3 regions of the Alteromonas sp. AWM4_230 genome follow, and region 3 is predicted to be linked to each of the others. Evidence: predicted binding sites of a transcription regulator. Region 3 holds the regulator's gene; each other region holds the start of a gene.

Region 1 (10,003 bases), 260 kb from region 3:
GAGTTATTAACTTCGAGCGCTCTTGAGTTAGCCTGGAAGTTACGCTGAGCAATGATCATGTCAATAAGCTCGGTTGTCAGGTTAACGTTGGCTTGTTCAAGGGCCGATGAATTAATTTCACCGAAAGTACCGGTGGTTGCTTCACCCGCTAGCGCCTCACCGGAAAGAATACTCTCTTTCCACTGCGTGCTACTTTCTTGCGTTAGTCCCTGCTCATTAGAGAAACGAACTAGCGCAACACGAACAATAGGCTCAGAGGTTCCGTTAGAGAAGGTAGCGCGAACTAAGCCATCAGGGCCGATATCGATACCTGTTAGGCGGCCCACTGGCAGACCATCTTGTTCTAGTGAGGTTACTTCAAAGGCTGAAGCAAACTGAGTCGGTTCATTAGGTGTAGCGCTATTTACATCAAGATTAAAATCTATGCTTATCTGCTGCGTAGGATCCGAACCATTTGCAAGAATACCCGCACCTAGTGCTTCAGTTTGCATTTTAAAGTCTAGCGTAGGTAAGCCATCTGGCGTTTCCATCCCAGAGAAATCACCACCTTGAGAGAAAATAAGTTTAGATGCGGTTACGGCATTGCCTGTATTACCGCCCACCGAGTTAACTGCTGTAGTAGGGTCAGTATCAGCGCCTGTAGAATCTGTCATATCGACGAGGGTATCGTCTATTGCAGTCGCAACGTACCACTCGTTATCAACCCCTACCGTGTTGTCTTTAATGAAGTAATACGTCATTACGTGACTATCACCTAAAGAATCATATACCGTCACCGATGTTGCGGCGTTGTAGGTAAGTGGATCTTCCGGGTCAAAATCTTGCGGATCTAACGCAGCATCCCCTGCAGGTAAGTTCATACGAATATCAACTTCTGTGGTTTGCGCAGGTGAACCTGATGAATCTGGAATTCGCACTGGTTCAGTCGTACTTAGTGCAACTGATGCGCTTGTACCGTCAGAGTTTACTGGGAACCCCAGAAGGTTGTCACCGTTACTGTTAACCACAAAGTTATCACTATCTAACTTAAACTGCCCGGCACGAGTGAACGAGAAATCCCGTGACGTAATTTCAGGTACGGTAGCAAAGAAGCCGTTACCCGTAATCGCAAGGTCAAGCGATGTATTGGTAAACTGAAGGCTACCTTGGGAAAATTGCTGTGCAACTTCTTGAGTAAGAACACCGTCACCCACTTTGGTTTTACCACCTGACAGCAGTGATGCCGCATAAACGTCGCCAAATTCAGCTCGTGATTCTTTAAAGCCAACCGTATTAACGTTTGCGATGTTGTTGGCGGTTACATCCAAATCTTTTTGTGCGGCCGATACGCCACTCAGTGCAATATTAAAAGACATTATTGATTCTCCTACTAACTGCCGATTTGGATGACGTCATCAAGATTGATACTGACATCACCATCCAAATTCAAAATTACGCCCTGACCACTGCCGGCCAAGCTGACACTTCCAACGTGACGATTGACGGCAGTATTCAGCTGAACACCTTCACCGTTTAGTTCGCCAGTGGCGCTGATAACATATTCACCAGGTTCCATTTGGTTGCCATGTTTATCTTTGCCATCCCATTCAAACTCAATGTTGCCTGCACTTTGTGTACCTGCATCAATGGTTTTAATTACTTCTCCAAACTGGTTCTCAATGTTTATTGTCATGTTTTGAACCGTTTGCTCGTTTACAATAACGCCTGAGAGCCCTTCCCCTTCGTTCGCCATGTAACCGACATTACCTTGAACTAGCACGTTTTGTCCGATGAGACTCGATGCCTGCAGTGCTTGATTAGATGTCATTGAAGCCGCAAACGATTCGAATTTCTCGTTAAGCTGGGAGATGCCGTCAGCCATCGTAAATGACGTCATCTGGGCCACCATCTGATCGTTATCAACCGGTGCCGTAGGATCCTGATTGGCAAGCTGTTCCGTCAACATCGAAAAGAAATCTTCTTGGGTTAGCTGCTGCTCGGTACCATCGGCAACTTTTACAGTTTCTTCCTGCCAGTACAGGTCCGTATTTAAGCCGGTGTTATTTATGGTGTTCACTGATTAATCCTCACATTATTCAAGCGGCAAATTACTGCCCTTGACCTAACTGAAGTACGCGGCGGAAGATTCGTTTGGTGGTATCCGCTACCTGTACGTTTGTTTCATACGCTTTAGACGCTGACATCATATTCGCCATTTCTTCCACAATGTTGACGTTAGGTTTGTAGATATAGCCCTCTTCGTCTGCCATTGGGTTATTAGGCGCATATTCCACCTGAAGTGGTGCATCACTTTCCACTATGCCCTTAACTTGAACACCTGCGCCCTTCGACTGATCTCGCATAGCGTCTTGTAATGCCGTTGCAAAAACTGGGTGGCGAGCTCGATAGGTTTCGTCATAGCTGCTGCTTACCGAGTTTGCATTAGCAATATTACTCGCCGTGGTATTAAGACGGACATTTTCCGCCTCCATACCCGTACTCGAAATTTGCATTACGTTAAATAAACTCATGACTATTGACCTCCTGAGCTAAGTGCTTTTTTCATGCCTTTAATTTTTCCATTCAAAAATTCAAGGCTTGCTTGGTAGCGCAATCCATTGTCTAAAAATCGGTTTCTTTCCGCTTGGACTTCTACCGTATTACCGTCGCCGGTATCCGGCTGGGTGGGAACGCGGTACTGCATGTCAAAATTTGCCGCAACAGACGAAGAGTTGCCGCCTAGGTGGCGTTCATTTGTCCGGACCAATCCGGAAGAAGCATGTTGTTTGGTTCCACTAGATGCTTCGCTCATTGCTGACTGCATGGCTTTGTTAAAATCAATATCTCTGGCTTTGTAACCAGGGGTATTCGCGTTAGCTAGATTCCCCGAAATAACCTCCATACGCTCTGTGCGTATCTTCAGTGCTGACTCGTGAAAGCCCACCAGCTTATCTAGGTTAATAGCCATAACATGACCTCTGACATACTTTAAAAACGTTTCGTGTAGACAAGCTAAACGGAAATATAAGCGTTAAACTTTTGCCGATTTACTGTCGTTTGTTTAAATAGTTAGCAAGGCAGATGCCACAATGGGATTTTGACGGAAAGTAAAGGGGTTGGTAAATCGGCTTGAGTTTTAAAAAACTTTATTTATCAAGCCGATAAGTTAGATCATTTTTTTTGGTAGTAAAGACCAGGGTGGCACTTCACCATGCTGTAGATATCACTGGCGGCACTTATAGACTCTGACGCGCCAAGAAATAGAACGCCGTTAGGCTGCAGTTGTCCGGCAATTTGTTGCAGGATCCGCTGCTTTACTTCTGCTGAAAAATAAATCAACACGTTGCGGCAAAACACAATATCAAACCGACCGAGCGCGGCATAACTTGTAAGCAGGTTCAAACTTCTGAAGCTTACCATACGGCGAACCTCTGGCTTCACCTGCATAAGTCCCTTTTCGTTTTGTTGGAAAAAAGCTTGTCTTCGCTGTGGAGATAACCCTCTGGCAAGAGAAAGTTCGTCATAAATACCTGATTCACATTTTTGCAGCATTTCTGATGATAAGTCGGTGGCCACAATCTCAACGCCCGCTCTCAAAGCGCCTGGACGTTGACGTTGATACTCAAGCACGGACATTGCGATGGAATAAGGCTCTTGCCCCGACGAACAGGCCGCACTCCAAATGCGAACCTTCTGATTTTTGGTAGATAAGGATGGCAATAGGTCCTTTAAAAGAAGATCAAAGGGATAGTTATCGCGAAACCATAATGTTTCGTTGGTCGTCATTGCATCGATAACACTTTGTAACAAGGTGCGATCAAAACCGCGTACAACAACGTCTATCAGTTCATCTGCAGATTCGTACTTATGCTTAAAAAGCAATGAAGCCAAACGGCTGCGGACGAGGTATTGTTTATTCTCCCCCAAAACTATACCGCATTGCTTTTCAAGAAACTCTCTGAACTTTTGGTAGCTCGCGGGCGAAACGTCTTTATTAGCCAATCCTTTCCTGCTCCGTTATTCGCACTCGGTCATCAGCCACTTCTGTACAGCAGTCGCTAATTCGTCTGGGTGAAACTTCGCTATAAAGTCGTCTGCGCCAACTTTTTGTACCATTGCTTGGTTAAATACCCCGCTTAATGACGTGTGTAGAACAACGTGGAGTTTTTGAAGTTCAGGAGTATTTTTGATTTCTGCAGTCAGGGTATAGCCATCCATTTCGGGCATTTCAATATCAGAAACTAGTACACCAACGCGGTTGGTTACGTCGCCATACTCTTCAGCAATTTGTTTAAGACGATTAAGTGCTTCAAGACCATTTTTAGCAAGCTCGATTTCAAGGCCTAATGACGTAAGCGCCTTTTTCACCTGATTTCTCGCTACCGCCGAGTCATCCGCAATGAAAATAATCTTGTTTTCTTGGCCTTCTGTGGTTAGCCCCTCGGCCACGTCAGCACTCACTTCAGCGTTCAGCGGAGAAATCTCATTGAGAATTTTTTCTACATCTAGTATTTCAATGAGTTCGTTTTCAACCTCAGTAACTGCCGTCAGATAGCTGGCGCGCCCCGTGCCCTGAGGTGGTGGCATGATGGCATCCCAGTTGGTATTGATAATGCGCTCAACAGCGCCAACCAAAAAACCTTGCACCGAGCGGTTGTATTCAGCAATAACGATAAACGCGTTAGAGAGGTCTTCAATTTTACGACCACGCGTAGCCATACTCAGGTCAATAACCGAAATAGTTTGGCCACGAATGTGTGCCACCCCACGAACTAGTGGATTTAGTTTTGGCATTGCCGTAAGCGGAGGACACTGCAATACTTCGCGCACTTTAAACACATTAATCCCAAACCGCTGACGGCCGTTCAGTCTAAACAGCAACAACTCTAAGCGGTTCTGCCCAACAAGCTGCGTTCGCTGGTTTACCGAATCCAAAATACCCGACATAGGTCACCTCTAAGTAATACTGGGCATGATCATTGCCTCTTATGATAAGAATAGACAATATCACTAAATTTTTGCAGGTCAAACGACAGAAAAATGACACTTAAGGTTTAATTAAGCTTTACTAGCGTTTTGTTTTAATACTGCCTATTAAATCTTGTCATGTTGAAGCGTGTACTTTTACACCTTGAACTAACTATTGTTGTAAAACTCGCTGTTTACAAACATAGATTTCACTAAGCATAGTCAATTAATCGCAAACTGAACACGAAATGTCATGATGAAAAAGATAAACGAAAAAATACGTACCAGATTCTCTCACTCATTCACCTGTTTAGTAGTTGGTTTGCTAGTCGGTTTACTAAGTAGGCACTGCTATGCGGCGGCGTCCAACCATGAACAAGTTGAAAGCGGTGCCAAGAAGTACTTATTGAACCAGCTTACTGATAACGCGCAGGATACTAACATTGATGTGGATATTGTGAAGATAGACGATCGGATAAAAATCCCAGACTGTCCAACCGGTTTCCAATATAATGCTTCACAGGAAGCGTTGAGCCAATCCTACATATCTGTTCGTGTAAGCTGTAAAAATAACGAGTGGTATTTGTTTACCAGCGGCCAGGTGACGCGAACTAAAGAAATTGTGGTGACTCAGGGCGCAATTAGCCCTGGAACTGTATTAACCTCATCGAATTTAACGAAGGCAAAAGTAGATGTGAGACGTTTACGCTATACCGCGTTTACCGATTTAGAATCGTTAATTGGCGCTAGAATGAAACGCCGCATTACCGATGGACAAGCAATACAGTCTAATATGCTATGCTTTGTGTGCAAAGGCGATAGAATAACTATTACCGCCGAGGTTGCGGGAATGGAAGTTAAGACTGCTGGAATAGCGCAGCAAGATGGTGTGGTTGGCGATAATATAAAGGTTATCAATGCCAGTAGCCAGAAGGCCATTATTGCCAGAGTCGCAAGCCCTGAAGAAGTCGTGATACACTTATAAAGGTGAGCGTAAAATATCTACTATTTTGTTCTCAATTTAGCTAAAGATATTAGTCTAAAGGCCGATATATATTACAGAGGCAAGAGAGTAGTGAGGACTAGATATGGCAATTAACAATATAAACAATGGGTTACCTAAAACGCCCGTTGATAATGGGAAAGTAGCGCAGCAGAACCAGACGCAGCAATCTCAACAACAAGCTTCAGCGCAATCGGCACAAACGGCCGCAGCGCCGAGACAAGATTCGGTTTCATTGACGCAATCTGCTCAGCAGCTGAATCAAGTCCAGAAAAAAGGGACTGAGGCTCCTGTGAATCAGGAAAAAGTTGATCGCCTTAAAAAAGCGATTCAAAGTGGTGAGTACAAGGTTAATCCTGAAGTGCTTGCTAATAAAATCTCGAAGCTAGAATCCGAGATTTTTGGTACTAAATAATTCGGCACTAAATAATCTGGTGTCAAATAACTAGTTAGAATTTATCAGACACGTTCAATGAGACAAGTATAGTGACAGAACAAGTAAGCCAGTTAACACAAGCATTATCACGTCAAGTGGAGCAAATGACTTCACTTGCGTCGCTGCTTGAAAAAGAACTGCAGCTTATTAGCTCGCGTGACGCCGAATCATTGATGAATTTGTTAGACGAAAAAACAGCCCTTCTGGGTTCTATTCAATCACTGGATTCAAGTATCGAAGATGCTATTGCTAACGAAGATGCGATGTCGGAAGACGATGAAGCATTAATGGCTAACGCCAAGAAGCTTCTGGAAGATTGCAAATATCGAACACAGGTTAATCAAAAAGCCGTAGAGCAAGGACAGCTACGCCTCACACATTTGCGGAATTTGATGATGGAAGTTCGAGCAAAAGAATCACTTACTTACGACAAAAAAGGGAAGCCGAAAGGCGGAACCTTAGGCTCTGGAGTAAGTGCATAGGCTTTTAAATAGCCTTGTATCGCCCTAAAGCGTTAACTACGCTGTGCATAAACCACATCACCAGTTATCCCACTCGATTATCGCGTATTTTTTAGCATCCCGCTGCAAAGTAATTAGCGCGAATCGCCTTTAACTTACTTCCTAGTAATACTTTACATCTTTTACTCGACGCGGCTTAGCAGTCGACAAATAAATATCGTAGACTTGCTGCATATCTAAAGAAAGCTCCGTAACGTAGGTATCCTCACCCACCGGATAAGTCTTAACGACCTCGGCGCCTCTTATTACTCCTTCCACAGACGCGCGTAACGTTTCACTGTCAACAACAAGACGTGATACAGATTGACTACCTTCGATTTTTTGACCATACACCTGCTCGGTTAACTCGCGGTATGCATCTAATTTTGACGCTTTCATCGCCATTATCAGCTTCATACTGTCAGACTCGCCTTTTTGTGATGAAATTGGCGCGTAACCAACCGCCTTTAAAACTGGGTAAGTTTCAGGCTCAACGGTTTCCCACTCGACGTGCTTATCGATAATGCCACATCCACTCAAAGAAACTGCCAGGCCAAACATAGAAGACCGCAAAAGTAGCTTTGAATTTTTTAGTCTATTCAACCACATAATTTAAAACCTCTGTGTGCATTAATAACGACTTAGTGACGTCTGATTGTTTACTTTCATTACCTATGTAGGCTAATAACCTTTGAGCAAAGCGTTATGAGGCGACTAAACTTTCATAACACATTTTGCAGTTTTAGACCTTGGTTAGAAGGAAATAAGCAATATATGCGCCCGTTTGCTTTTAAAGATAGCTTCCCACTTTAATTGGCACTTTTTTCGCATAGAACTCGCGTAGGTCTCGCATAGATTACGACATTATTTAACCGCAATAACTAAACAACCACAGAGGTGTCACGTGCGACAAGCAAGCAAAACAACGCTAATGGCATGTTTAAGCAGAGCAATGGCCGCTGTTTGCCTACTTAGCCTAATCGCTGGGCAAGCCCATGCCGTTTGGTATGAAGCCACAGGACAGGCTGTGGTAATGAACGGTAACAAGGAAGCAGCAAAGCGCGCAGCAACACAGGATGCGCTCAAACAAGCTATGTTATTTGCTGGGGCGTCAGTGCAAAGTGTAGCCAAACTCACTAATGGGCTTCTGAAAAACGAAGAGATGACAATTAGTTCAACGGGCGAAGTCGAACAGCTAGAGCTTGTGAGCGAAACTTACAACGGTGATGTAGTCACTGTTAGTGTACGTGCAGACATTTTTCCTAAAGGGGAAATATGCTCAGCACAGCAGGACCAAAAGCACTTTGCGACTACTCACTTTAGAATAAGAAACAGAGCACAACTGACTGAAGGAAATATTCCACACTTTGATAAGGCGTTTACGCAGCGTTTAGCTAAGGCAATGCAGGAACAGACAGACAATCTCAGTATTACTTACGTTGCTCCCCATACTGCAAAGTTTGATAGCCGATATACCGACAAAAACGTACGTACACTATCAGATCAAAGTAACACGCAATTCGTTATTGTCGGCGTTATTGATGATTTAAGCGTTACACAAAAAGAAGCATCCATGTTTACACCATGGCGAAGCAACACTTCACACCGTGCTTTTGCAATGTCTGTACAAGTTTATGACGGAATAAACGGCGGCCTATTGTTCAGTTCCTCTTACAATGCTAATGAAGAGTGGACGTTTGACAGATTTGAAGACATCGATGAATTTTCGTCCACTTTTTGGCAATCACGCTACGGTCAGGCGATTGATGGCTCAATCAGCCAATTAATAGAAGATATTAAAGAGTCGACAGCCTGCCAACCTGTAACGGGTCGTGTTATCAATATTGCGAACAATAAAATTTCGATATCTCTTGGACGAGATAATGGCATTTCTGAAAAAGATGAACTATATCTTTATCAGGCCAAAGAGGTGGTCGACAATCGCGGTAGAAAATATCTTCAATATACGCTCTACCCCGGTACGTTTGTTGTTGATAGTGCTTATGGCAATTCATCAGTGATAGTCAACGCTGAGTCTGGAATTACTGCTAACATTCAGGAAAATGATTTTGTAGTTAAGAAGTAAATTAGTTTTCACTTTATCAATGTAAGTCACTGGGGTTGAAATAACGGGGTTGGAATATCAGCAATGCCGTGATATATCTATAAGTACGTATAATATTCAATACTTAAACTTTAGTCAGAGGCAAGTACTCTTTCTTATACTTTAGTATGACCTACATAATAAAAATATGACCCTTTCTCTGTTTGCGTCGCACTGCTTAGCATTAGTGGCCTTGCTACTGGCTGGACAACAACTGAGGGATCACTATGTCATCGAGTTTCCAAAGCTCGAACAGGAAGTTAAAAATAATTTTGGGGCTGACAAAGCGTTACATGTCAGCGCACTAGAAACTAAACTTCACGACCTTGAAAATAAGGCTGTTAAAGAACAGCTTATCGGTGTAAACGCTTTCTTTGACGAGCATATCCAGTACGCTACCGACGATATCGTATTCAAACAAAAAGACTATTGGGCTACTCCTTCGGAGCTTTTTGGTCATTCTCGCGGAGATTGTGAGGATTATGCCATTGCAAAATACGTAGCTCTGCTACACTTAGGTATCGATAGTTCTAAACTTCGCCTAATTTATGTAAAAGCGAAAATTGGTAGAAGCCGAGTAACGCAAGCACATATGGTACTAGGATACTATGATTCCCCTTCATCGGATCCTTTGGTGCTAGATAGCTTAGTGTCTAATGTGTTGCCAGGTTCTCAACGAACGGACTTAATTCCTGTATTCAGTTTTAATGATTCGGGTATTTGGCAGCCGGGTAAAACTGCACAAGTTTCTTCGTCTACCAGCAGACTATCAAGGTGGCGTGATGTTATTGAGCGCATGAAGCAGGAGGGGATTAGCAGAAGGTCTTAGGAGTTTATGTCAATAACAAGAGAATTATGGCTAGCCATTGTAGTCGTCGTCCTTGTTGCAATTGCAGGTAGTGTCACAATTCATGGAATAACTACCAAGCAATACGTAGAAGAACAGCTATATTCAAAAAACTTAGACAACGCGAGTATGCTTGCTCTTACCCTAAGTGGGCTTGATAAAGACC
Region 2 (10,003 bases), 2.9 Mb from region 3:
TAATAATTGGTCTCGAGTGAGCATGGGGAAAATAGCAGACGTTAAACGTTATGTTGATGCGATTCCTGCCGCTTTAGAAAAAATGCAGTTAATGCAACAAAGTTAATTATTGAGGGTGTGTGCCAAAGTCGGTGCACCCCCGTGTTTTTAGCTGCAACTTCCTTCTCCGCGACTTATCAATTCAACTTAAAGTCTAATACGCACAAAAGTCACCTTTGTCATATACTCTAATCACTCAATAAACAGATAGAGCACACTACAACAATAATTTTCGTAGGTATTGTTGCAGTAACGCAAAAGTTGCACATACTTTATCAAGAAGGCATTACGTTAAATGCCGCTCAAGGAGGCTTTAAATGTCACTTTCTGTACTAGTTGCTGATGACTCCAAGTTGTCGAGGCGCAGTGTTATACGCTCCCTCCCCCAAGACTTGGAGTACGACATAACCGAGGCAACAAACGGGCAAGAGGCGATTAATGCACTTTCTGAGAGCGATTTTGCGCTCGTTCTCTTAGACCTTACCATGCCAGAAGTGGATGGCGTCGGCGTGCTGGAGTTTTTACATGCAAGATCCAATATGCCAAACGTAATTGTGATAAGCGCTGATTTTCAGCCTGAAAAACAAAAAATTGTGATGTCTTTAGGCGCAAAGCGTTTTCTTCGCAAACCTTTAGACAAAGAAGAATTAGCAATGGCACTGTTTGAGTTGGGGTATTTATGAGCATTGTACTACCACTGGATGAAGAGCAAAGAGATGCCCTTCAAGAGCTGCTTAATATTTCAATGGGGCAGGCTGCAAATTCCCTCGCTCAACTTATCGAAACAAAAATCGATATTTCTATTCCTAAAATTTCAGCCGTCACGCCAACTCAGCTCTATAGCCTTTTATTTGAAACCGAAGATGCCTTTTATACCCGTCAGTCTTTCTTAGGCGATGTGCACGGTGAAGTCATGTCTGTGCTATCTCAAGCTGGGTTGAGTGAGGTCGCTACGTTAATGGATTACGACGAACCATTGAGCAAGGAAGACATTCAAGAAATTATTTTAGAGCTTTGCAATATCTTAGCGGGCGCATGCTTAGCTGGCCTTTCTGATCAGTTAGAGCTTACCACCAACTTGAACATGCCTACGTTGTTTTTACCCGATAAAGCGAACTTTGATGAGCTCCAGTGGCAGCATAGCTTGGTGATGGAAGTACAGTTCATTATCGCAATTTCCTCATTTAGCATGCGCGTTGTGTTTTGTTTAGACGATGAATCTCTTGCTCGCATGAAAAACACATTGGATGAGTTACTCGCATAATGTTTGAACAGCTGGTAGGTAAGTTACCTGTCGGAATTGGTGTAGTCGATGAAAGCTTCAACGTCGTTTATCTCAACGACTTCTTTTTAGATCGCCTCCCCCACAAAATGCGCAACTGTTATAAAGACACGCCTGTGGTTGAGTTGTTTCAAGGGCAAGGTAAGTTCCTTAAGCGAAGGCTAAAGTCGGTATTCGTACTACAGCACCCAAGCTTTAGCTATTGGGAGCAAAGACCGCATATATTTCCATTCAAAAGCTCTCGGCCTATTACGGGCGAAGAGACACAGATGTACCAAAATATGGAAATTTTGCCTATTAAAGATAAAAAAACCGGGCAGCGTTTAGCCTGTATATTCTTGCAAGATGTAACCGCCCAAGCGAGCTATTTCAGAGCCCAGCAAAAACTTTCCGAAGCCCTAAAAAAAGAGCACGAAGCGCAGCGAAAGCTCATTCGCAAACTCGATACCGCCCAAAGCCAGCTTATTCAAGCTGAAAAGATGGCCTCTACGGGGCAACTTGCAGCAGGTATAGCTCATGAAATTAACAATCCAATTGGCTTTGTAAATGCTAACCTCAATACGCTAGATCAATACGCATCGCACCTTCTTGCGATTTGTGACGGCGTGAAAGGGCAAATTGAGCTCTTTAATGACGAGCTTAAGGAACAAATAGATGCCTTATTTGAGTCGAATCACTATGACCTACTGAAAGACGATATCACCGAGCTAATTGCGGAGTCTACTGAAGGGCTTACACGGGTAAAAGATATTGTCGAGAACCTTAAAAACTTCTCACTAGAAACTGCCGAAGGGATGCAAACAGTAGATATATGCGCCATATGTAATCAGCTCATCACGCTCATTTCCGCTCAATACAGCGCCCCCCAATATAAAATTGAATGTGAGCAAGAAAAGGTGGAGGTTATGGGAAATCCAGGGCCACTGAAACAAGCCCTGATGAACGTAATGATAAATGCTGCGCAGGCGATAGAAGATAAGGGCTTTGTTAAACTCACCGTAATTGATGCCGCGCAATCAGTAACGATTAAAATACTGGACTCAGGCTGTGGCATCCCAACAAAACACTTAAAACGCGTGTTCGAACCTTTTTTTACCACCAAAGCTGAAGGGCAAGGTCAAGGGCTGGGCCTTTCTGTGGCTTACACCGCCATAGAACAACACCAAGGTAAAATATCCATTAGCAGTAAAGAGGCTAAAGGAACTGTTGTAGAAATCACCATACCTAAAGCCCCTGCAGAGCCCACCAGTGATTCCTAGCTTGCTAGTTTACTCGCTTCGCACCCCTTAAATATAAATACACCTTCCTCATTGAGTGTTCGCGAAATACTCCCTTCATTTATTAAATAGTTAAGGTGAGATAAACACTCCGCCACAGCGAACACCATGTTACGGCTTGAAAGCTTGCGCTTAAACATAACGGGTAACAGCTCGACTACCGTTTGAGGTTTCTCACAAGCCTTTAACAACGCTTTAAGATGTTCGTGGTGATGTGCAATGAGCGAGTCTACCCGCTCGTGAAGACCAATAAAGGGAAGTTTGTGTGCGGGTAACACGGTTGTATTTTTCGGCAAGCTTTTAAACTGGGGCAAGGTGTTCAGGTAGTCGTCTAGGGTGTTGGCGTCAGGCTCTGTTGAATAGGCGCCGATATTGGGTGTGATGATAGGTAGAATATGATCGCCAGATATAAGAATATTTTTCTTTTCATTGTAAAGGCAGGCATGTTCGGGAGAATGGCCGCGGCCAATCATAATTACCCATTCATTATCGCCAAGCGATAATGTCATGCCATGCTTTAAACGGGTATAGCTTATGGGAAGTGGCGAGACTACACTGCTGTAACCATTGCCCTCGCCAGAGGTCAGCTTTGCAATCATTGATTCATCAAGCCCTACCCGCTGGTAATACAGAACATCTCTTGCGTTAGTAGCGCCGTTTCTGCCTGCTGCGAAGGCTCGCGCAGTAAAATACTCAGTTTGGGTCATATAAAAAGGCACGTTAAATGTATCAGCTATCCAACCTGCTAACCCTACGTGATCAGGATGTAAGTGCGTAACAATAACACCGACAATTGGTGCATCTAATTGTTCAAATATACGCTTCCAGAGTGATTTGGTAGTAGACGTTCCAATGCCAGTGTCAATTACTACCCAGCCGCCTTCATCGCGAATTAAGTACAGGTTTATATGATCGAGTTCAAAAGGAAGGGGCATAGTTAGCCAAAGTACATCTTCGGCTACTTCAATTAGCTCACCCGGTTCTACCTGTTTGTCGTATAGATACTCCATATCGCCCTCACCTTTTCTAGCCTGCATCTTTTAATATTCACTGAGTCGTTCCACTGTTTCCAATGGCTGCTAAAATAGCCTAGGTACGACCGCCTTTTTTGATAAAACCGTAAGTCGATAATGCTAGTGTGCAAACGCAGCATAATCTTATTGGTCTGATACCTTCGTTCTCATGCAAGATAATTAGTACCAGTCTCGTTCTAACTCGCTCCGTTAACAAAAACAAACATATCTGTCGAATAGAGATCTATAGGACTTGGTGATAACAAACGCTATACTGTGGTTGTTGAAGTTGATAGCCGACGTATTTTGTACCTTTTGCGCTTTTGACTGAATACGTAAAATGCTGGTTATAGATGGTTAGAAAAATTCAATCAACGCCCACGCACTTAGGGCTTTCCTAATAAATTGACACCTTTAAAAAGCGGTTAGTAAAAACAAATTCATGTCAGCCCCAGTAATACAGCAAGGGTTCATACTCAACAAAAGTACGTTTACCCAGCGAGGCAAAGTATATGTTGAACTCTGGGTTAAAACCGCCAATAACACCGCTAGATTAGTATCGTCACCTCAGAACCCCACTTGCTTTGTGTCCCTCGAACAATCTGCTGCATTGCGCGACATTGCTGCTCGTATGCCAGTTAAGATCATAATTTCAGAAGATGGTTTTCACACGCTAGAACAAGTTCCTGTGGCTACGGTCAAGACCGCCACCGAATCGCATATGCACCAGCTTCGCCAACGCGCGCAAGAGCAAAGTATTGTATTGTATGAAGCTGATATTCGCGTGGCCGATCGCTATCTAATGGAGCGCTTTGTGTATGGCGCAGTGGAGTTCGTTACCCCACAAGTTGTCGATGATACGTCACAACTTGTTATAGAAAATGCGCAAATTAGACCCTGCCATTTCAGAACTACTTTTACGTCATTAAGTATAGATATTGAGTGTAATGAACACGAAGAGCTGTTCAGCATTGCACTGGCAGGCGACGGAAAAAGTGTAGTGCTGCTTGTTTGTCCACCGAGTTTTATTGGTCAGACATTACAGGAGCAAGAAGACAGTCCATACACGCTTATTACGGTCGAGTCTGAAAAAGAACTGCTAGAAGCTTTTTTTTCACACCTAACCTCCCACGACCCAGACATTATTTTGGGTTGGAACGTTAAGCAGTTTGATATGGCTGTGCTGGGCCGCCGTGCTAAGGCAAATTCGCTCAAGTATGCTATTGGCCGCCATGGCCGAGAGGCTTCAGTAAGACAGTGGGAAGACCAAACACTTGTTGATGTACCTGGCCGATGCGTGATTGATGGTATTGAAGCACTTAAAACCATGACCTATCAGTTTGAGTCCTTCTCTCTTGACCATGTTTCCGAAGAACTGCTTGGTGAAAATAAGCTTATTCAAGCTGCCGACAAACTTGAAGCGATAAAACATCTTTATCATAGCGACCCTGTTGCACTCGCGAACTACAACTTTAAAGACACCGAACTAGTAAACCGCATTCAGGATAAAACCCAGTTTATTGATTTTCTGGCATTACGGAGCATTCTTACCGGCTTAGATATGAGCCGCCCGGGAGGCTCGGTAGCGGCGTTTTTAAACGTTTATTTACCTAAGCTACACCGCAAGTCTTATGTCGCTGGAGTGAGGCCAGAAAATGGCGGTTTAGCTAGTCCGGGCGGTTATGTCATGCGCTCGCAACCAGGTTTATATAAAGATGTTTTAGTCCTCGATTTTAAGAGCCTTTACCCGTCCATTATTCGCACGTTTAAAATCGACCCGTTAGGGCTTGCAGAAGGACTTAAGTCTCCTGATACGGCAATAGAGGGGTTTAAAGGCGCAGTATTTAGCCGCGAATCACATTTTCTACCTTCAATTATCGAAAACCTATGGCTTCAGCGCGACGAAGCCAAAAAACAGAAAGACGCACCACGCTCTCAAGCCATTAAAATATTAATGAACTCTTTCTATGGAGTACTTGGTAGCGGAGGCTGTCCTTTTTACGATCCTCGTCTTGCCAGTTCAATTACATTGCGTGGGCATGAGATCATGCAAACCACTGCGAGTTGGATTGAGGAACTAGGCTATACGGTTATTTACGGTGATACTGATTCAACCTTTGTGCATGTTGAAGGAATTACTGCACTGGGTACACCTTCTGAAACAGGTCGTGAGCTTGCCAAAATTATTAACCAGAAATGGACTGAGTTACTTAAGCGTCAATTCAATATTGATTGCCATTTAGAGATTGAGTTCGAATCTCACTTTTCTACCTTCTTTATGCCAACAATTCGTGGCTCTTCTGAAGGTAGTAAAAAGCGCTACGCAGGGATGAAAGACGGTGAGCTTATCTTTAAAGGCCTAGAGAACGTGCGTTCGGATTGGACAGTGCTTGCTAAAGTGTTTCAATACGAGCTATACAAAAGAGTCTTTAACAATGAACCTGTAAAACAGTACATCAATAAAACGCTAAACGCAGTAAAGGCGGGAAAAATGGATGGCGAGTTGGTGTATAAAAAGCGACTCAGAAAACCACTTTCTTCGTATGTTAAATCTCTTCCCCCACACGTAAAAGCGGCAAGAAGGGCCGACAAGTTATTTGAAGAACAGGGCTTACCACTTCGCTACCAATCTAATACATCCATAGCCTATGTAATTACCGTTCAAGGGCCGCAAACAGTAGAAACAATCTCTGCGCCGCTTGACTATGACCACTATATAGAGAAACAGATAAAGCCTATTGCTGATAGTATATTGCCATTGATATCCCTTAATTTTGAGCGCATAGCTAACGCTCAGCTTTCCTTATTTTAACTATGTTTATTTGTATGAAGATCTTTCAGGCTTCGTGACAAATTAACAAAAAAATTACACACTAAACCTATTCCCACCTTAAGCAATTGCTCACATTTTCAATAATTTAGATCGTTGGCACGACAAGTGAATAAGATATTTGTGAGTAGCTAAATAGGTTTGTTTGAGGAATTAACTTCAATCAACATGCGTTCAATTTAGTGATTAGGGCAATTGATAGCCCGTGTTCGCAATGAGAAACAGAAGGAATTTGATTATGAAGATCACAAAGTTAAGTATGATTACTAGTGCCGTTGTTGCCGCTACACTTTCAGCGTCAGCACTCGCAGGTCACCATGAAGAAAAAATTTCCAAGAGCTTTAACGCGCTCGATCAAGACGGTAATGGCTACATAGTCGGTTCAGAATCGTCAGGTACAATCGACAGTAAATTAGTATCTAAAATGGATACTGACGGCGACAGTATGGTTAGCCGTGCAGAATTTAATTCATTTGTCGATGAAAAACCATCGATGTTCAGCGATGAGGTTATCACGCAGGTTAAAGCTGAAGGTACAACAGACGCTGTACTCACTGAAGAAGGCAATCCAGCACTATTTTCTAAAGCTGATAATGAAATGATTTCAGAAAAGAATAAAGAGTTGCGCACTGAGATGTCTGCAACAGCCAATACTAAGTTCACTAAAATCGACAAGGATAGCGATGGTAAAATCAGTGAGAAGGAGCTAGAAATGGCCGACGTTGAAGGCGACTTTGACTCAATGGATGAAGATGGTGATTCGTACATAACTCGTATGGAATACCGTACCTATTTTGAAGAGATTGAATCAGAATAGTTAAACTAAATAATTCATAGTATTCTCAACTATGTAGCCCCGCTTAAAGTGCGGGGCTTTTTTATTTTACCTCAGACAATCCATCCCACGAAACTCATGAGTTCGCCCTCCTTATAAATGGTCTGCGACGAAATACTAATATTTTTCGTTAAACAGCGCCGTATACGACCAACATCTTGTCGACAAAACGCATTTGCAACCATATTGTTAATAAAGGTTAAATATTTTGTTTACTCAATTGCGCATTCTGTAATTAGCGCAAAGGTCGCTATTGTGTAAGCCGATTAAAAAATCATGATAGCGATTATCTAAAATCACATTATAATCATATGCGTACGCGCATGGAGGCAAGGAATAATGGAATCAAAGATGCAGCCAAATACTCTACTCCCACTTCAAAAGAGTGAGTTTAACGGTCCTAATAATGCTGAACTGACATCATTAACAATCGGTCAATACTTCAAAAAGGTTGTCGACAATTATGGCGATAACCCAGCGATCATCGTAAAACATCAAAGTATTCACTGGACCTATCAGCAATACTGGCGTGAAGTAGAACGTGTGGCTTGTGGTTTACTTGCCAATGGCGTAGAGCCAGGTGATCGAGTTGGGATATGGTCCCCCAATAACATCGAGTGGTCACTTGTACAAATGGCCACGGCAAGAATTGGTGCGATCATGGTATGTCTTAACCCAGCTTACCGCCCAGATGAATTAGCCTTTGCTATTAACAATGTCGGGGTAAAGCACTTGGTGATGGCACAGTCTTTTAAACACTCAAACTACATCGCCATTTTGAAAGAACTAACTCCGGAACTAGATTCTGACGAACAGAGCCAAACGGACGCGGCGCTATCGCTCTCGAAGCTCCCTTCTCTTAAACACGTATATACTATCGGTGAAACGTCTGTAGACGGCTTACAGGCATTTTCAAAACTCCAAGTAGAGCCTACTAAGGCTTTAAAATCGCAGTTAAAAGACATCGAAAGAACGCTAAATGCTGATGATAACATCAACATTCAATTCACCTCAGGTACGACTGGTAACCCGAAAGGCGCAACACTCACTCATCGTAATATTTTAAATAATGGTTTATTAGTATCAGAAGCAATGAGATTTACGCACCAAGACAAGCTTTGTATTCCCGTACCACTCTATCATTGTTTCGGTATGGTGTTGGGCAACTTAGTCTGTTTAGCATCTGGTGCATGCGCAGTATTTCCTGGGGAGTCTTTTGACCCTGAACAAACGCTTCGCACAGTAGAAGAAGAAAAGTGTACTGGCTTGCACGGCGTGCCTACCATGTTCATCGCCGAGCTAGAGCTTCCTAACTTTAGAAGCTTCGATTTATCGAGCTTGAGAACTGGCGTTATGGCGGGAAGTACATGTCCTGAGGAACTAATGCGTAAAGTCCATAGTGAGTTTCATATGACCGAAGTCGTTATAGGTTACGGTCAAACAGAGTGCAGCCCTATCAATCATATTACCGATATTGAATCACCATTTGAGAAACAGGTTAAAACGGTCGGCCGAGCTATGCCTCATACCGAAGTAAAAATTATCGACGCACAAGGCAGTACTGTTCCAATTGGAGAGCCAGGTGAGATTTGTGCGAGAGGCTATTGCGTAATGAAAGGTTACTGGGGAGATGAAGCTAAAACTAGAGCTACCATAGACGACGAAGGTTGGCTTCATTCTGGCGATCTAGGCGAAATGGACGAAGAAGGCTATGTCACTATTGTAGGCAGAATAAAGGACATGATCATTCGCGGGGGCGAAAATATCTATCCACGAGAAATCGAAGAGGTGCTGTACCAACATGACGATGTATCTGACGCTGCTGTATTTGGCATACCCGATAACAAATATGGCGAGCAAGTGTGCCTTTGGATCAAAGCAAAAGACAATAGGCATGTAGATGAAGATCAAATACGAGACTACTTAACATCAAAACTTGCTTATTTTAAAGTACCTAAATACATCAGTGTAGTAAAAGAGTACCCAATGACAGTAACAGGCAAGCTACAGAAGTTTAAAATGCGTGAACACATGATAGAAACCCTGAAAAAACAAGCACTACAGACCGAGGCGTAAACCTACGGCAAACAAATGGGGTCAGAGTTGAGGGTCAGTGTCGTGACTCTGACCCCATTATTTTTCTTTGCTTCAGAAAGCAAAAAACCCGCCGTTAGGCGGGTTTCTCTTAATGGGACCTGGCAGTGTCCTACTCTCACATGGGGAAGCCCCACACTACCATCGGCGCTAATACGTTTCACTTCTGAGTTCGGAATGGATTCAGGTGGTACCGTATCGCTATGGCTGCCAGGAAAAAACTGGTAACAATTTGGGAAAGATAATATTAATTCAATCAGTGAGTAACTACTTTTCACTCTACTTACTTTAGCTTGTCTACAACACGCAAAAGCCTAAAGCTTTTTGGGCGTTGTATGGTTAAGCCTCTCGGGCAATTAGTACAGGTTAGCTTAACGCCTTACAACGCTTCCACACCCTGCCTATCAACGTCATCGTCTATAACAACCCTTCCAGAACTTAAAGTTCAGGGATGACTCATCTTTGGGCCGGCTTCCCGCTTAGATGCTTTCAGCGGTTATCCGTTCCGAACATAGCTACCGGGCAATGCGATTGGCATCACAACCCGAACACCAGCGGTTCGTCCACTCCGGTCCTCTCGTACTAGGAGCAGCTCCCATCAATCATCCAACGCCCACACCAGATAGGGACCGA
Region 3 (10,003 bases):
CGGGTCACCGCCCTCAGCCATAATTTCAATGCCCATGCTGGCTGGCTCGCCCTCACTAAATGAATGGAAGCCTGACTCATGCAAGATGACGGCGGCAGGAGCAAAGGGCTGAGAGTAAGTTAAGTTGGTAATTTGTACGGTATAAACCGCTGAATTACCATTGATACCATCTTGCCCGTCCGAACCGTCTTGGCCGTCTGCGCCATCCTGTCCGTCAGTACCTGCTTCCCCCTGTGGGCCAGCGGGTCCTTGAGGGCCTGTATCACCATCGTCGCCGCACGCCGCTAAAAGAGCTGATAGCATCAATAACGTACTGAGTTTAATTATTGGATTATTCATTGTATTGGCTCCTTAAGATGCAGGAACAGTAATAACTATATGTGCTACTGGGTTCAACCAACGGTGTACGGTAGAGTCCAGATCACTGGCACCAGCGGCGCTATCAGTATCGCCAAGCGCATTGCGGTGAATGTGCACTGGGCCATCTTCACCATCTTCTATTTCACCATTAACTACCTGTGCCCCCACACCAGTGCCACCTGTACCTAAATCAACGATACGAGTAGGTGCACCGCCACCGGCAACACCAGGAACACCATATCCACCAAGCGCATTTCCTGTCCCAGCTTCAACAACGTCAGTACGAGCACTATTTAGCTCATCGTTTAACTCAGTACCGGCATCGTAAGCATTTAAATAATACGTATAGGTGCCAGGTTCAGTAGGGATTTCAATACTGTCCATACCTACAAAGGCATCATTGGTCGGTATCAGCATAGACAGCAGTGAAAGATAAGGCTTGTCCATTGTGTCGAAGGGATAACTTAATGTTGCTTTCGGGGCTAGAAGACCGCCAAAACGATGCCATGTGTTTGAGCCATTGTCTGTATCGACAGGACCCAATAACGCCTCAAAGTTAGCGCCGCTTGAATCAGCGTTTTGCTCATCATCAATAACCCCCGCTTCAGCAAGCCAGGCTAACGCCGATGAAGCTGGCTGGCCCACTTCAAAAGCGTCAACGGTGTCATCGTGCGCAATAACTAGGCGCGGCGTAAAGCTTTGCGCTTGGGTTAAATTAGTAATTTCAACATCTAAGGTAACGGCTTGGCTTACTGAAATTGTTGCTAGCGACAGTAGGGTAGCGCTAGCAAGTTTAGTGAATTTCATCTTATTGTCCTTGTTTATGGCTTAATTCGCATAAAAATTTAGGGCAGTAAAATTTTTAATTCATCACAGAACTATCACAAAAAACGCACAGATTTGTATCGATGAATAACACTATTGTTAGAAATTTTTAGTGCTTATTTATCAATCAAAAAAATTGTTATTAATGTGAAATAAAAACACGGAGGGTCGGGTCTTGTTTTTTATCGGCGAATTAGGAGCGAGTTATGATCCTTATCATCTACAGCGGGAATAAGTTTCAACAAAACATATCGCAATGTTTGAGCAAGCATAGTTTTCTTTATGACGCAGTCTCTAATTTTCAATCAGCAGAATCCTTGCTAAAAGCACAACATTATTCACTTATAATCGTTGAATCAGTACGAAACGAGATGTGCCTGCAGCGTATTAAAACTCTCGTAGACGCTAACTCCGAAAGCTGGGTAGTGGCTGTCGAAAGTGAGATGTCGACAACAGATACGGCCTGCTCGGAGGTAGATGAAGCAAATTATTATGAAGCGGGTGTTGATGACTACCTTACTGGTACGTTTGACGAACGCATGTTTTCGGCACGTATTCGCTCTCATATGCGTAGAAGTATGCCTAACCATGAAAACACGAGAGCTTCCGGTGGTAGTGACGAGCGTATCGAGATAGGCCCGCTTAGCGTCGACTTGCGTTATCACAGCGTGACGATTAATGGGCAATTGCTGACACTAACAGCACGAGAATTTACCTTGTTGAATTATTTCTGTCGTCATCCCAATCAAGTTTTTTCTCGCAACCAACTACTTAGCGAGGTGTGGGGCTATAATCACGAAGGGTACGAACATACGGTAAACACCCATATCAATCGTCTACGCAGTAAACTCGATAAGGTTAACAGTATTGAAAATGGCGGACAGCTAGTACAAACCGTATGGGGTGTCGGATACAAACTGAATATTAATGGGTATACAGCCAATTCGTTAATTGCCTGAGCGCATAATATCAAAAATCGCTAGATCCTAATTAAGGATGATTATTTTTTAGGCTTAAATTAAAAACAGCGTTGCCGTACCTAAAAAGGCAAAGATACCAACTACATCTGTTATCGTAGTTAGAATAACGCTTCCAGCAAGCGCTGGGTCTATTTTAAGGCGCTTCATGATCATGGGTAAAGTTGCGCCGGCAAGCGCTGCCGCAATCATGTTTACCATCATCGCAAAGGCGATAATAACGCCCAGCATGTAATCTTGCTTCCAAAGTGCGATAACAGAGGCAATAAGCACTGCCCAAATTGCCCCATTTAAAAAGCCAATCGAGATTTCTTTACTGATAAGCCAACGCGAGTTACTGGCATTTACATGACCGAGCGCCATACCCCGAATAACAAGGGTTAGTGTCTGGTTACCAGCCACGCCGCCCATGCTCGGTACGATAGTATTTAATATAGCTAATACGGCAAGCTGGCTTAGCGTGGCTTCAAATAAGTCACTTACCATTGCTGCCATTAGCGCAGTCACTAAATTTACTGCCAGCCAGACGGAGCGGCGTTTAGTACTTTGCATAACCGGTGCAAAGGTATCTTCATCATCATCAAGACCCGCCATACTCATCATTGAGTGTTCGGCGTCTTCACGAATGATATCAACCACGTCATCAATGGTAATTCGCCCAACTAAGCGATGATTTTCATCAACTACCGGCGCTGAAAGCCAGTTATAACGCTCAAACAGGCTTGCCACTTCATCGTCGGGCATGTTTACCGGAATGGCCTCTGACTCTTCGTCCATAACATCAGACACCTTGTCGTCGGTATCCGCGGTGAGTAGACGGGCAACCGGGATGATACCGACCAGATTATCGGTTCTATTGACCACATAGAAGGTGTCTGTATTTTCCGGTAACTCACCTTTTAAGCGAATGTAGCGAAGAACCACATCAATGGTTACATCAGGACGCAAGGTAATGGTATCGGTGTTCATGATGAAACCAGCGGTTTCCTCACCGTAAGACAGCGCCTGCTCTGCACGTACGCGGTCTTGTGCATCCATTGAATCGAGAATGTCTGCCAGCACAGGTTCAGGAAGGCTACTCAGCGTTTCTGCCAAGTCATCGGTATCCATTTCTTCAAGTGCATCAACCACATTGGCGGGGAGCATCTTTGTGATAATACCGTTTCGAACATCATCAGAGAGTTCTTCTAAAATATCACCGTGAAAGTCGCTATCAATTAGCTCCCACAACTCATCACGGGTCCTGCTAGGGCTAGATTCGAGAATATGCGCAACGTCTGAAGGGGGAAGTTCAAGCAGAAGCTTACGTACAGATACAAATTGACCGTTTATCAACGCTGCGTTAAGTGCACGTAATTGGGTTTGTACGTATTTAGAAACAAGCGCTTCTGCCATAAGGCGTTATTCCTACTAAGCTGATATGGAAAATAAAGGCTGTGTAGCCTAAGTGTGCGTAGAATATCGCAATTATATTAAGTCTGTCATGATAATTGCGTGGCTTTTACGCAAGAATTTGGAATTACTAAGCTAGCTGTTGATTAATTCGTCAAGAGATATTCGGGTTGAGACTATTCGTCTTCGTTAAATCTGCCCTCAATCAGCTCTTCAATGGCAGCAAGTGCATCGACCGCATCATCACCATCGACAATAACATCTACCTGTTCACCTTGGTGACTTTCCAGCATCATCAAGCCTAATACGCTGCTTGCATCGGCTTCTTTATCGCCTTTTTTCAAAATGATTTTGGCATGAAACTGATTAGCAAGCTTAACTAATTGGGTGGCTGCTCTCGCGTGTAAGCCTAGTTTATTGACGATTGTAAGCGTTTTTTGAATAGTCATTACTGGTTCAACTCTCTGTGACGAATTTGAACATCAGGATGTATTTCGCTGAAGGTTTTCGACAAGGTTTGGGCAATATAGACAGAGCGGTGTTGGCCGCCAGTGCAACCGATAGCCACAGTCACATAGCTTCTATTGTTGCGCTCTAAGTGAGGAAGCCATGTAGTCATCAAGTTTTGAATCTGCCAAATAAATTTGGTTACTACGGGTTGTGAGCCTAAAAATACTTCCACGGGGGCATCTAACCCAGTTAAGTGTTTAAGGTCTGGCTCCCAATGCGGGTTAGGTAAAAAACGCGCGTCAAAAACGTAGTCAGCATCTTTAGGTATGCCGTGTTTAAAACCAAACGACTCAAAGACAAGAACAAGGCGTGAACTTTTCTTACCCAAAATACGTTCACGGATCAGTTCGGCGAGTTGATGTATTGTTAGCTTGTCTGTATCTAGGTATAAATCAGCGCGTTCAGTAATTGGCGCAAGAAGCGCAGACTCCGCCCTAATAGCCTCCGATAGAGACTTATTTAGCTTAGCTAAAGGGTGAAGACGGCGAGTTTCGCTAAAACGCTTAACCAGAACGTCATCGCTTGCGTCAATGTACACTATAGTCATCGACCAAGAAGAAGGCAGGTAGTCTAGAATCTCTACCAAGTCGTCAGGGTTTTTGGGTAGGTTCCTAACGTCAATACTTACCGCAACTTGATCGTATTCATCAACAACAGTATGGGTGAGGGTGGGAAGCAAATTTACTGGGATATTATCAACACAGTAGTAACCTAAGTCTTCCAATGCGCGAAGTGCGACAGACTTACCAGACCCCGAACGACCACTGATTATGATCAGCTTCACCTAAATTCTCCCTTATATTCTGGTTTCATCACATGCGAGTTGTCAAATAAAGCGCCTACCTATGAGGTGTAGGCACTTATTGTTTAACTTAATGCAGAAATAATTTCGTCGCTGGTTGTTGCACGACGTATTGTTTTAATCGTTTCTTTGTCGCTTAGCTTACCGGCTACGGTAGCCAGTGTCTGAAGGTGTCCTTCGGTTTGCTCTTCGGGAACGAGAAGAGCAAAGAATATGTCTACGGGCTTTTCGTCTAGGGCATCAAAGTTGATAGCTGGTGTACTTGTTACAACGATTGCTATTACCTTCTCAAGGCCAGCCAAGCGACCGTGAGGCAGTGCTATCCCGTTACCAATACCCGTGCTACCCATACGTTCTCGAGCCATCAAGCTATTTAGAACCGTTGCCTGGTCGATGTTGTCGTTATGCTTGGCAGCGATATCAGCGATGATCTCAAGAATTCGCTTTTTACTATTACACTGAACCGCACACTCGGTGCGGTCCAGACTTACGATGGCTTGTATATCCATGCTCAATTAACTACTAATGTTTTTTCAGTTTTTCCTTATGCTTGATTACCTGCCGGTCGAGTTTATCAACCATGCTGTCAATCGCCGCATACATGTCGGTATTTTCTGAGGATGCGAATACTTCAGCGCCACTTAAATGAACAGTCGCTTCAGCTTTTTGATTTAATTTTTCAACGTTCAGGATGACATGCACATTAGAAATGTGATCAAAGTGACGTTCAAGTTTGCTGAACTTCGTATCGACATAATTACGCAAAGAGTCGGTGATTTCGACATGATGACCAGTAAGGTTGATTTGCATATTTCGTCTTCCTTATATTATTAAGCCCGTTTAAATAAGGCTTTTGCGTTGGTTCGACGGCGGGATCGACAATGATTCCCGGTATTTTGCTATTGTTCGCCGAGCGACTTTTATGCCTTGCTCGGCCAACAATGAAGCAATCTTGCTATCACTTAGCGGCTTGCTAGGATTTTCCGCAGCCACTAACTTCTTGATCAATGCACGAATCGCTGTAGATGAACACTCACCACCTGACTCTGTTGCTACGTGGCTTGAGAAGAAATACTTCAATTCGAAGATGCCACGGGGCGTATGCATATACTTCTGCGTTGTTACACGCGAAATAGTCGATTCGTGCATATCTACCATTTCTGCGACATCATTTAGCACCATTGGTTTCATCATTTCCGGGCCGTGCTCAAAAAAGCCCATTTGCTGCTGCACAATGCAATTTGCAACCTTCATTAAGGTATCGTTGCGAGATTCAAGGCTCTTTATGAACCACTTGGCCTCTTGCATGTGTGAGCGGATGAATTGTGAATCGCTGCTGTTCTTGGCACGACGACTCATCGCTGCGTACTGTTGGTTTACGCTTAATTTAGGCAGACTGTCGGGGTTCAGCTCAACCACCCAACGGCCATTTTTCTTGGTTACTGAGACATCAGGAATAACGTACTCAGGCTCTTTAGTAACTAAAGCACTACCTGGGCGAGGATTCAAGGTTTGAAGTAAACGCATTGCTTCGCGCAGCTGATCTTCTTTCAATCGGCTCTTACGCATTAGCGTGCGGTAGTCTTTACTGCTCAGTAAGTCTGAATATTCCTCAATAAGCTGCTTCGCTTCAGCAAGCCACGGTGTGTCTTCTGAAAACTGGCGCAATTGCACCATAAGACACTCTTGAGGTGTACGAGAACCTGAACCAATGGGGTCGAACATTTGAATGCGCTTAAGTACACACTCTATTTCGTCCATTTCGATAGGCTCTTCTAGATCATCGTCGTTGACCGCTTCTAAGATGTCGTCAAGAGTAACGGTTAAATAACCTGATTCGTCAATTGAGTCGATGATTGCTGTAGCGATAGCGCGGTCAGTATCTGAAAAATGAGTGAGGCGCATTTGCCAAAGAAGATGTTCTTGAATGTCTTCTGTGGTCTCACCTTGGAAGATTTGTTCATCATCATTAGATGGGCCAGGTGCAGGCGCGGAAGAAGCCGAATAATACTCATCCCAAGTACTGTCGATAGGTAGCTCATCGGGAAGATCATTCTTCTCCAGTGCATCTCCCGCTTCTAGCGTATCGCTTGATGCAGAAGCGGTCGCTTCAGCAGCGCTATCGTCACTATCGACATTGTTCTTTTCTACTTGTGGCTCGTCGTTACTTTCTTCCACTTCTAAAAGCGGATTAGAATCGAGGGCTTCTTGTATCTCTTGCTGGAGATCAAGCGTAGAAAGCTGCAGCAGTTTAATGGCCTGCTGAAGCTGAGGTGTCATTGTAAGTTGTTGGCTAAATTTTAGCTGTAAAGATGGTTTCATCTACGTCTTATTTAAATGCTCTAAATTAAATATACCAGAGCGAAACTGAAAAATGACAATTAGGTTACACTAACTATAGCCTGAATTGTTCGCCTAGGTATACGTCCCTTACTTTTTGATTACTTAAAACCTGTTCCGCAGTTCCTTGCGCAATAAGCTCGCCATGACTCACAATGTACGCTTTTTCGCAAACATCCAATGTTTCGCGTACGTTATGGTCCGTGATAAGGATACCAATACCCCTATCTCGCAGATGCTGTATTATCTTCTTTATATCATTAACTGATATTGGATCAACACCGGCAAATGGTTCGTCTAACAAAATAAATTGTGGTTTTGCTGCCAGAGCGCGGGCAATCTCTACGCGACGCCGTTCTCCCCCTGACAAACTCATCCCCGTACTATTACGTATATGGTTGATATTAAATTCATCAAGTAGGGCGTCTGCTTCTTCTTCTTGCTGTTGTGAATTTAAATCTTTACGGGTTTGCAAAATGGCCATGATATTTTCATGTACCGTAAGCTTTCTAAATATTGATGCCTCTTGCGGAAGGTAGCCTATACCGCGGCGAGCGCGCTCATGCATTGGCTGGTGAGTAAGCTCATTATCATCAATTTCGATCTTGCCTTTGTCTAAGTTGACTAAGCCTACAATCATGTAAAAAGTGGTGGTCTTACCAGCGCCGTTAGGGCCGAGAAGACCAACAATTTGACCGGTAGACACTGAAAGGCTTACATCGCGAACAACCTGTCGCGATTTATACGATTTAGCAAGGTTTTTAGCGCTCAAAGTTGCCATTGCTATTCATTGTCCTCGTTGTCTTTCTTAGACGATGTTTTACGAATGGTGTCAGGAGTAAATACTGTGGTTACACGACCTTCACCATCTTCACCGGCACCACCCGTTGCAAGCAATTGTTCAGTAATCATATCGAACGTAATCTTATCACCTTGCACTTTACTGGTATCTTGCTGTAGCTCAGCATTACCCGCCAGAGAAATAGTGCGATTAATTACTTCATAGCGAATTTCATTGGCTTTCGCTGATACCGGTGTACCGTCTTCTAGTGATTGAGAATAGCTTGCAGGGTTGCCACGGGCGATAAATATTTCACGGCCGCTGCCATCTGTAGCTATTACTTCTACTTCATCAGCTTCGATTAGGAGTGAACCTTGGGTAATAAGTACATCTTCCTTGTACAGCGCGGTTTTGTTTTTACCATCAATAAACTGGGTGTTTGACCCTATCTTAATGGGTTGTGAAAAATCTTCTTCACTGGCTATTACCGCACCGCTAGCGATGGCAAGTAGAAGGCTAGTTGCTAGGGGAATAAGTCGTTTGTACATGATCTAAAAGCTCGTATTCTTGTGTGCGTAAATTCGCGTTAAACCCATTGCTTAAAATAAGATATTGCGTACCCAGTATCTCAACGGGTTGATCAGATGTCATTTGTTTCGTGTCTAAATTTATCTGGATGTATTCCGTGGATAAACTTTTGACAAAATCATCGCTGGTTTGATTTTCAATAACAACGCTATCTTCAAGCTGAATTAATTCATTGTTATAAAGCGTTCCTTCCTCGGCAGTTACAACCCAAGGTGATGAAGCGCTTTCTGTATAAAGGGTATATTTAGGTTGCTGGAATAAAACAAAGCCTAATTGGTCGTAATGCTCCATCGACTCTGCAAAGACTTTGTGATTTAACTCACCGTCTTGGTTGTACAAGGTTGTTGTTAAGTTTTTGGCCTTGTAGGCAGGCTTGAGCGCATCATTTTCGCTACTACCTTGAGTTTCAGGCTGCTCTTCCATCCACGTTGGGATGTACATAAGCATAGCTAAGATAAATAGCGCCGATATACTTAAACCTAAGCGATTGAAGCCAAACTGGCTCATACACTAGCTCCGAAAATATCATTTGCAACGCCTTTAGCTTGCAAAATGGTGTCTGATATTTCTCGAACTGCGCCAAATCCGCCCGGAAGTGTGGTGATCCAGTTCGCTTGCTTTGCAACAAAAGGGTGAGCATCGGCAACCGCAATTTTTACCGCTACGTGCTGATACATACCTGTATCGGGCATATCGTCTCCTACGGCGGCAACTTCGCTTGAGTTCAACCCTAGGCTTTTCATTAATTCGCCGAGGGCGTCAGCTTTGTTTTCTTCACCCTGAACAATGTGTGCTACGTTTAGCGCCTTCATTCTGTTTTCTACAATTGCTGAACGTCGTCCTGTTATCACGGCGACGTTAACACCATTACTTACCAAGGCTTTCACGCCATATCCGTCGCGGGTGTGAAAGGCTTTAAGCTCTTCACCGTCGTTGCCCAAGTAAATGCGACCGTCTGAAAATACGCCATCCACGTCACACACCAGTAGTTTAATGTGCGCCAACTGCTCAAAAAGCGCTTGGTCTAAATCGGTGTATAGAGTCGTCGTCATTTAGAGTACTCCCGCTTTCAAAAGCATATGCATATTAAAGGCTCCGACAGGGTTGCGCTTTTCATCGGTAACCATCAGTGCGCTTATCTTATGGGTTTCCATTAGGTTTAGGGCTTCTACAGCTAGCTGCTCTGCTGTGGTTGTTTTGCCGCCTTTGGTCATTACATCTTCTACTGTCGCACTATGCACATCTATACGGGCATCAAGTATTCGGCGTAAATCACCATCAGTAAACACGCCTGTTAACGAACCATCGGGTGCGATAACACCAGTCATGCCTAGGCCCTTTTTGGAAATTTCTAAAAGTGCATCAGCAACAGTTGCATTTAAATTTACTAGTGGGATATCACTGCCACTTAGCATGATATCACTCACT

Evidence for each region. The regulator sigma-54, encoded in region 3, starts transcription at its own class of promoters, with help from an activator protein. The targets are predictions, from matches to a motif close to GTTGGCACGNNNNTNGNNT.
Region 1: ACXACS_RS16870 (flagellar assembly protein T N-terminal domain-containing protein) is a predicted target of sigma-54. The motif match lies at 7,699-7,717, and genes of this name have one in related genera.
Region 2: ACXACS_RS05250 (EF-hand domain-containing protein) is a predicted target of sigma-54. The motif match lies at 6,537-6,555, and genes of this name have one in related genera.

The regions. Positions count from the first base shown of each region.
Region 1 is NZ_JBSWTB010000001.1:3,890,696-3,900,698, forward strand. It holds gene flgE (flagellar hook protein FlgE) at 1-1,355, opposite strand, end outside; gene flgD (flagellar hook assembly protein FlgD) at 1,370-2,056, opposite strand; gene flgC (flagellar basal body rod protein FlgC) at 2,088-2,510, opposite strand; gene flgB (flagellar basal body rod protein FlgB) at 2,513-2,947, opposite strand; gene ACXACS_RS16840 (CheR family methyltransferase) at 3,151-3,981, opposite strand; gene ACXACS_RS16845 (chemotaxis protein CheV) at 3,997-4,926, opposite strand; gene flgA (flagellar basal body P-ring formation chaperone FlgA) at 5,201-5,932, shown strand; gene flgM (flagellar biosynthesis anti-sigma factor FlgM) at 6,036-6,365, shown strand; gene flgN (flagellar export chaperone FlgN) at 6,437-6,868, shown strand; gene ACXACS_RS16865 (LPP20 family lipoprotein) at 7,010-7,495, opposite strand; gene ACXACS_RS16870 (flagellar assembly protein T N-terminal domain-containing protein) at 7,791-8,972, shown strand; gene ACXACS_RS16875 (transglutaminase-like cysteine peptidase) at 9,139-9,819, shown strand; gene ACXACS_RS16880 (bifunctional diguanylate cyclase/phosphodiesterase) at 9,826-10,003, shown strand, end outside.
Region 2 is NZ_JBSWTB010000001.1:1,213,433-1,223,435, reverse strand. It holds gene ACXACS_RS05280 (pyridoxal phosphate-dependent aminotransferase) at 1-106, shown strand, start outside; gene ACXACS_RS05275 (response regulator) at 357-722, shown strand; gene ACXACS_RS05270 (chemotaxis protein CheX) at 719-1,303, shown strand; gene ACXACS_RS05265 (sensor histidine kinase) at 1,303-2,580, shown strand; gene ACXACS_RS05260 (MBL fold metallo-hydrolase) at 2,577-3,608, opposite strand; gene ACXACS_RS05255 (DNA polymerase II) at 4,054-6,423, shown strand; gene ACXACS_RS05250 (EF-hand domain-containing protein) at 6,680-7,258, shown strand; gene ACXACS_RS05245 (AMP-binding protein) at 7,613-9,352, shown strand; rRNA gene rrf (5S ribosomal RNA) at 9,470-9,585, opposite strand; rRNA gene ACXACS_RS05235 (23S ribosomal RNA) at 9,706-10,003, opposite strand, start outside.
Region 3 is NZ_JBSWTB010000001.1:4,147,169-4,157,171, reverse strand. It holds gene ACXACS_RS17905 (spondin domain-containing protein) at 1-339, opposite strand, end outside; gene ACXACS_RS17900 (spondin domain-containing protein) at 352-1,167, opposite strand; gene ACXACS_RS17895 (response regulator transcription factor) at 1,392-2,144, shown strand; gene mgtE (magnesium transporter) at 2,199-3,557, opposite strand; gene ACXACS_RS17885 (HPr family phosphocarrier protein) at 3,731-4,003, opposite strand; gene rapZ (RNase adapter RapZ) at 4,003-4,848, opposite strand; gene ptsN (PTS IIA-like nitrogen regulatory protein PtsN) at 4,932-5,375, opposite strand; gene hpf (ribosome hibernation promoting factor) at 5,389-5,676, opposite strand; gene ACXACS_RS17865 (RNA polymerase factor sigma-54) at 5,707-7,188, opposite strand; gene lptB (LPS export ABC transporter ATP-binding protein) at 7,262-7,987, opposite strand; gene lptA (lipopolysaccharide transport periplasmic protein LptA) at 7,990-8,535, opposite strand; gene lptC (LPS export ABC transporter periplasmic protein LptC) at 8,504-9,082, opposite strand; gene kdsC (3-deoxy-manno-octulosonate-8-phosphatase KdsC) at 9,079-9,627, opposite strand; gene ACXACS_RS17840 (KpsF/GutQ family sugar-phosphate isomerase) at 9,628-10,003, opposite strand, start outside.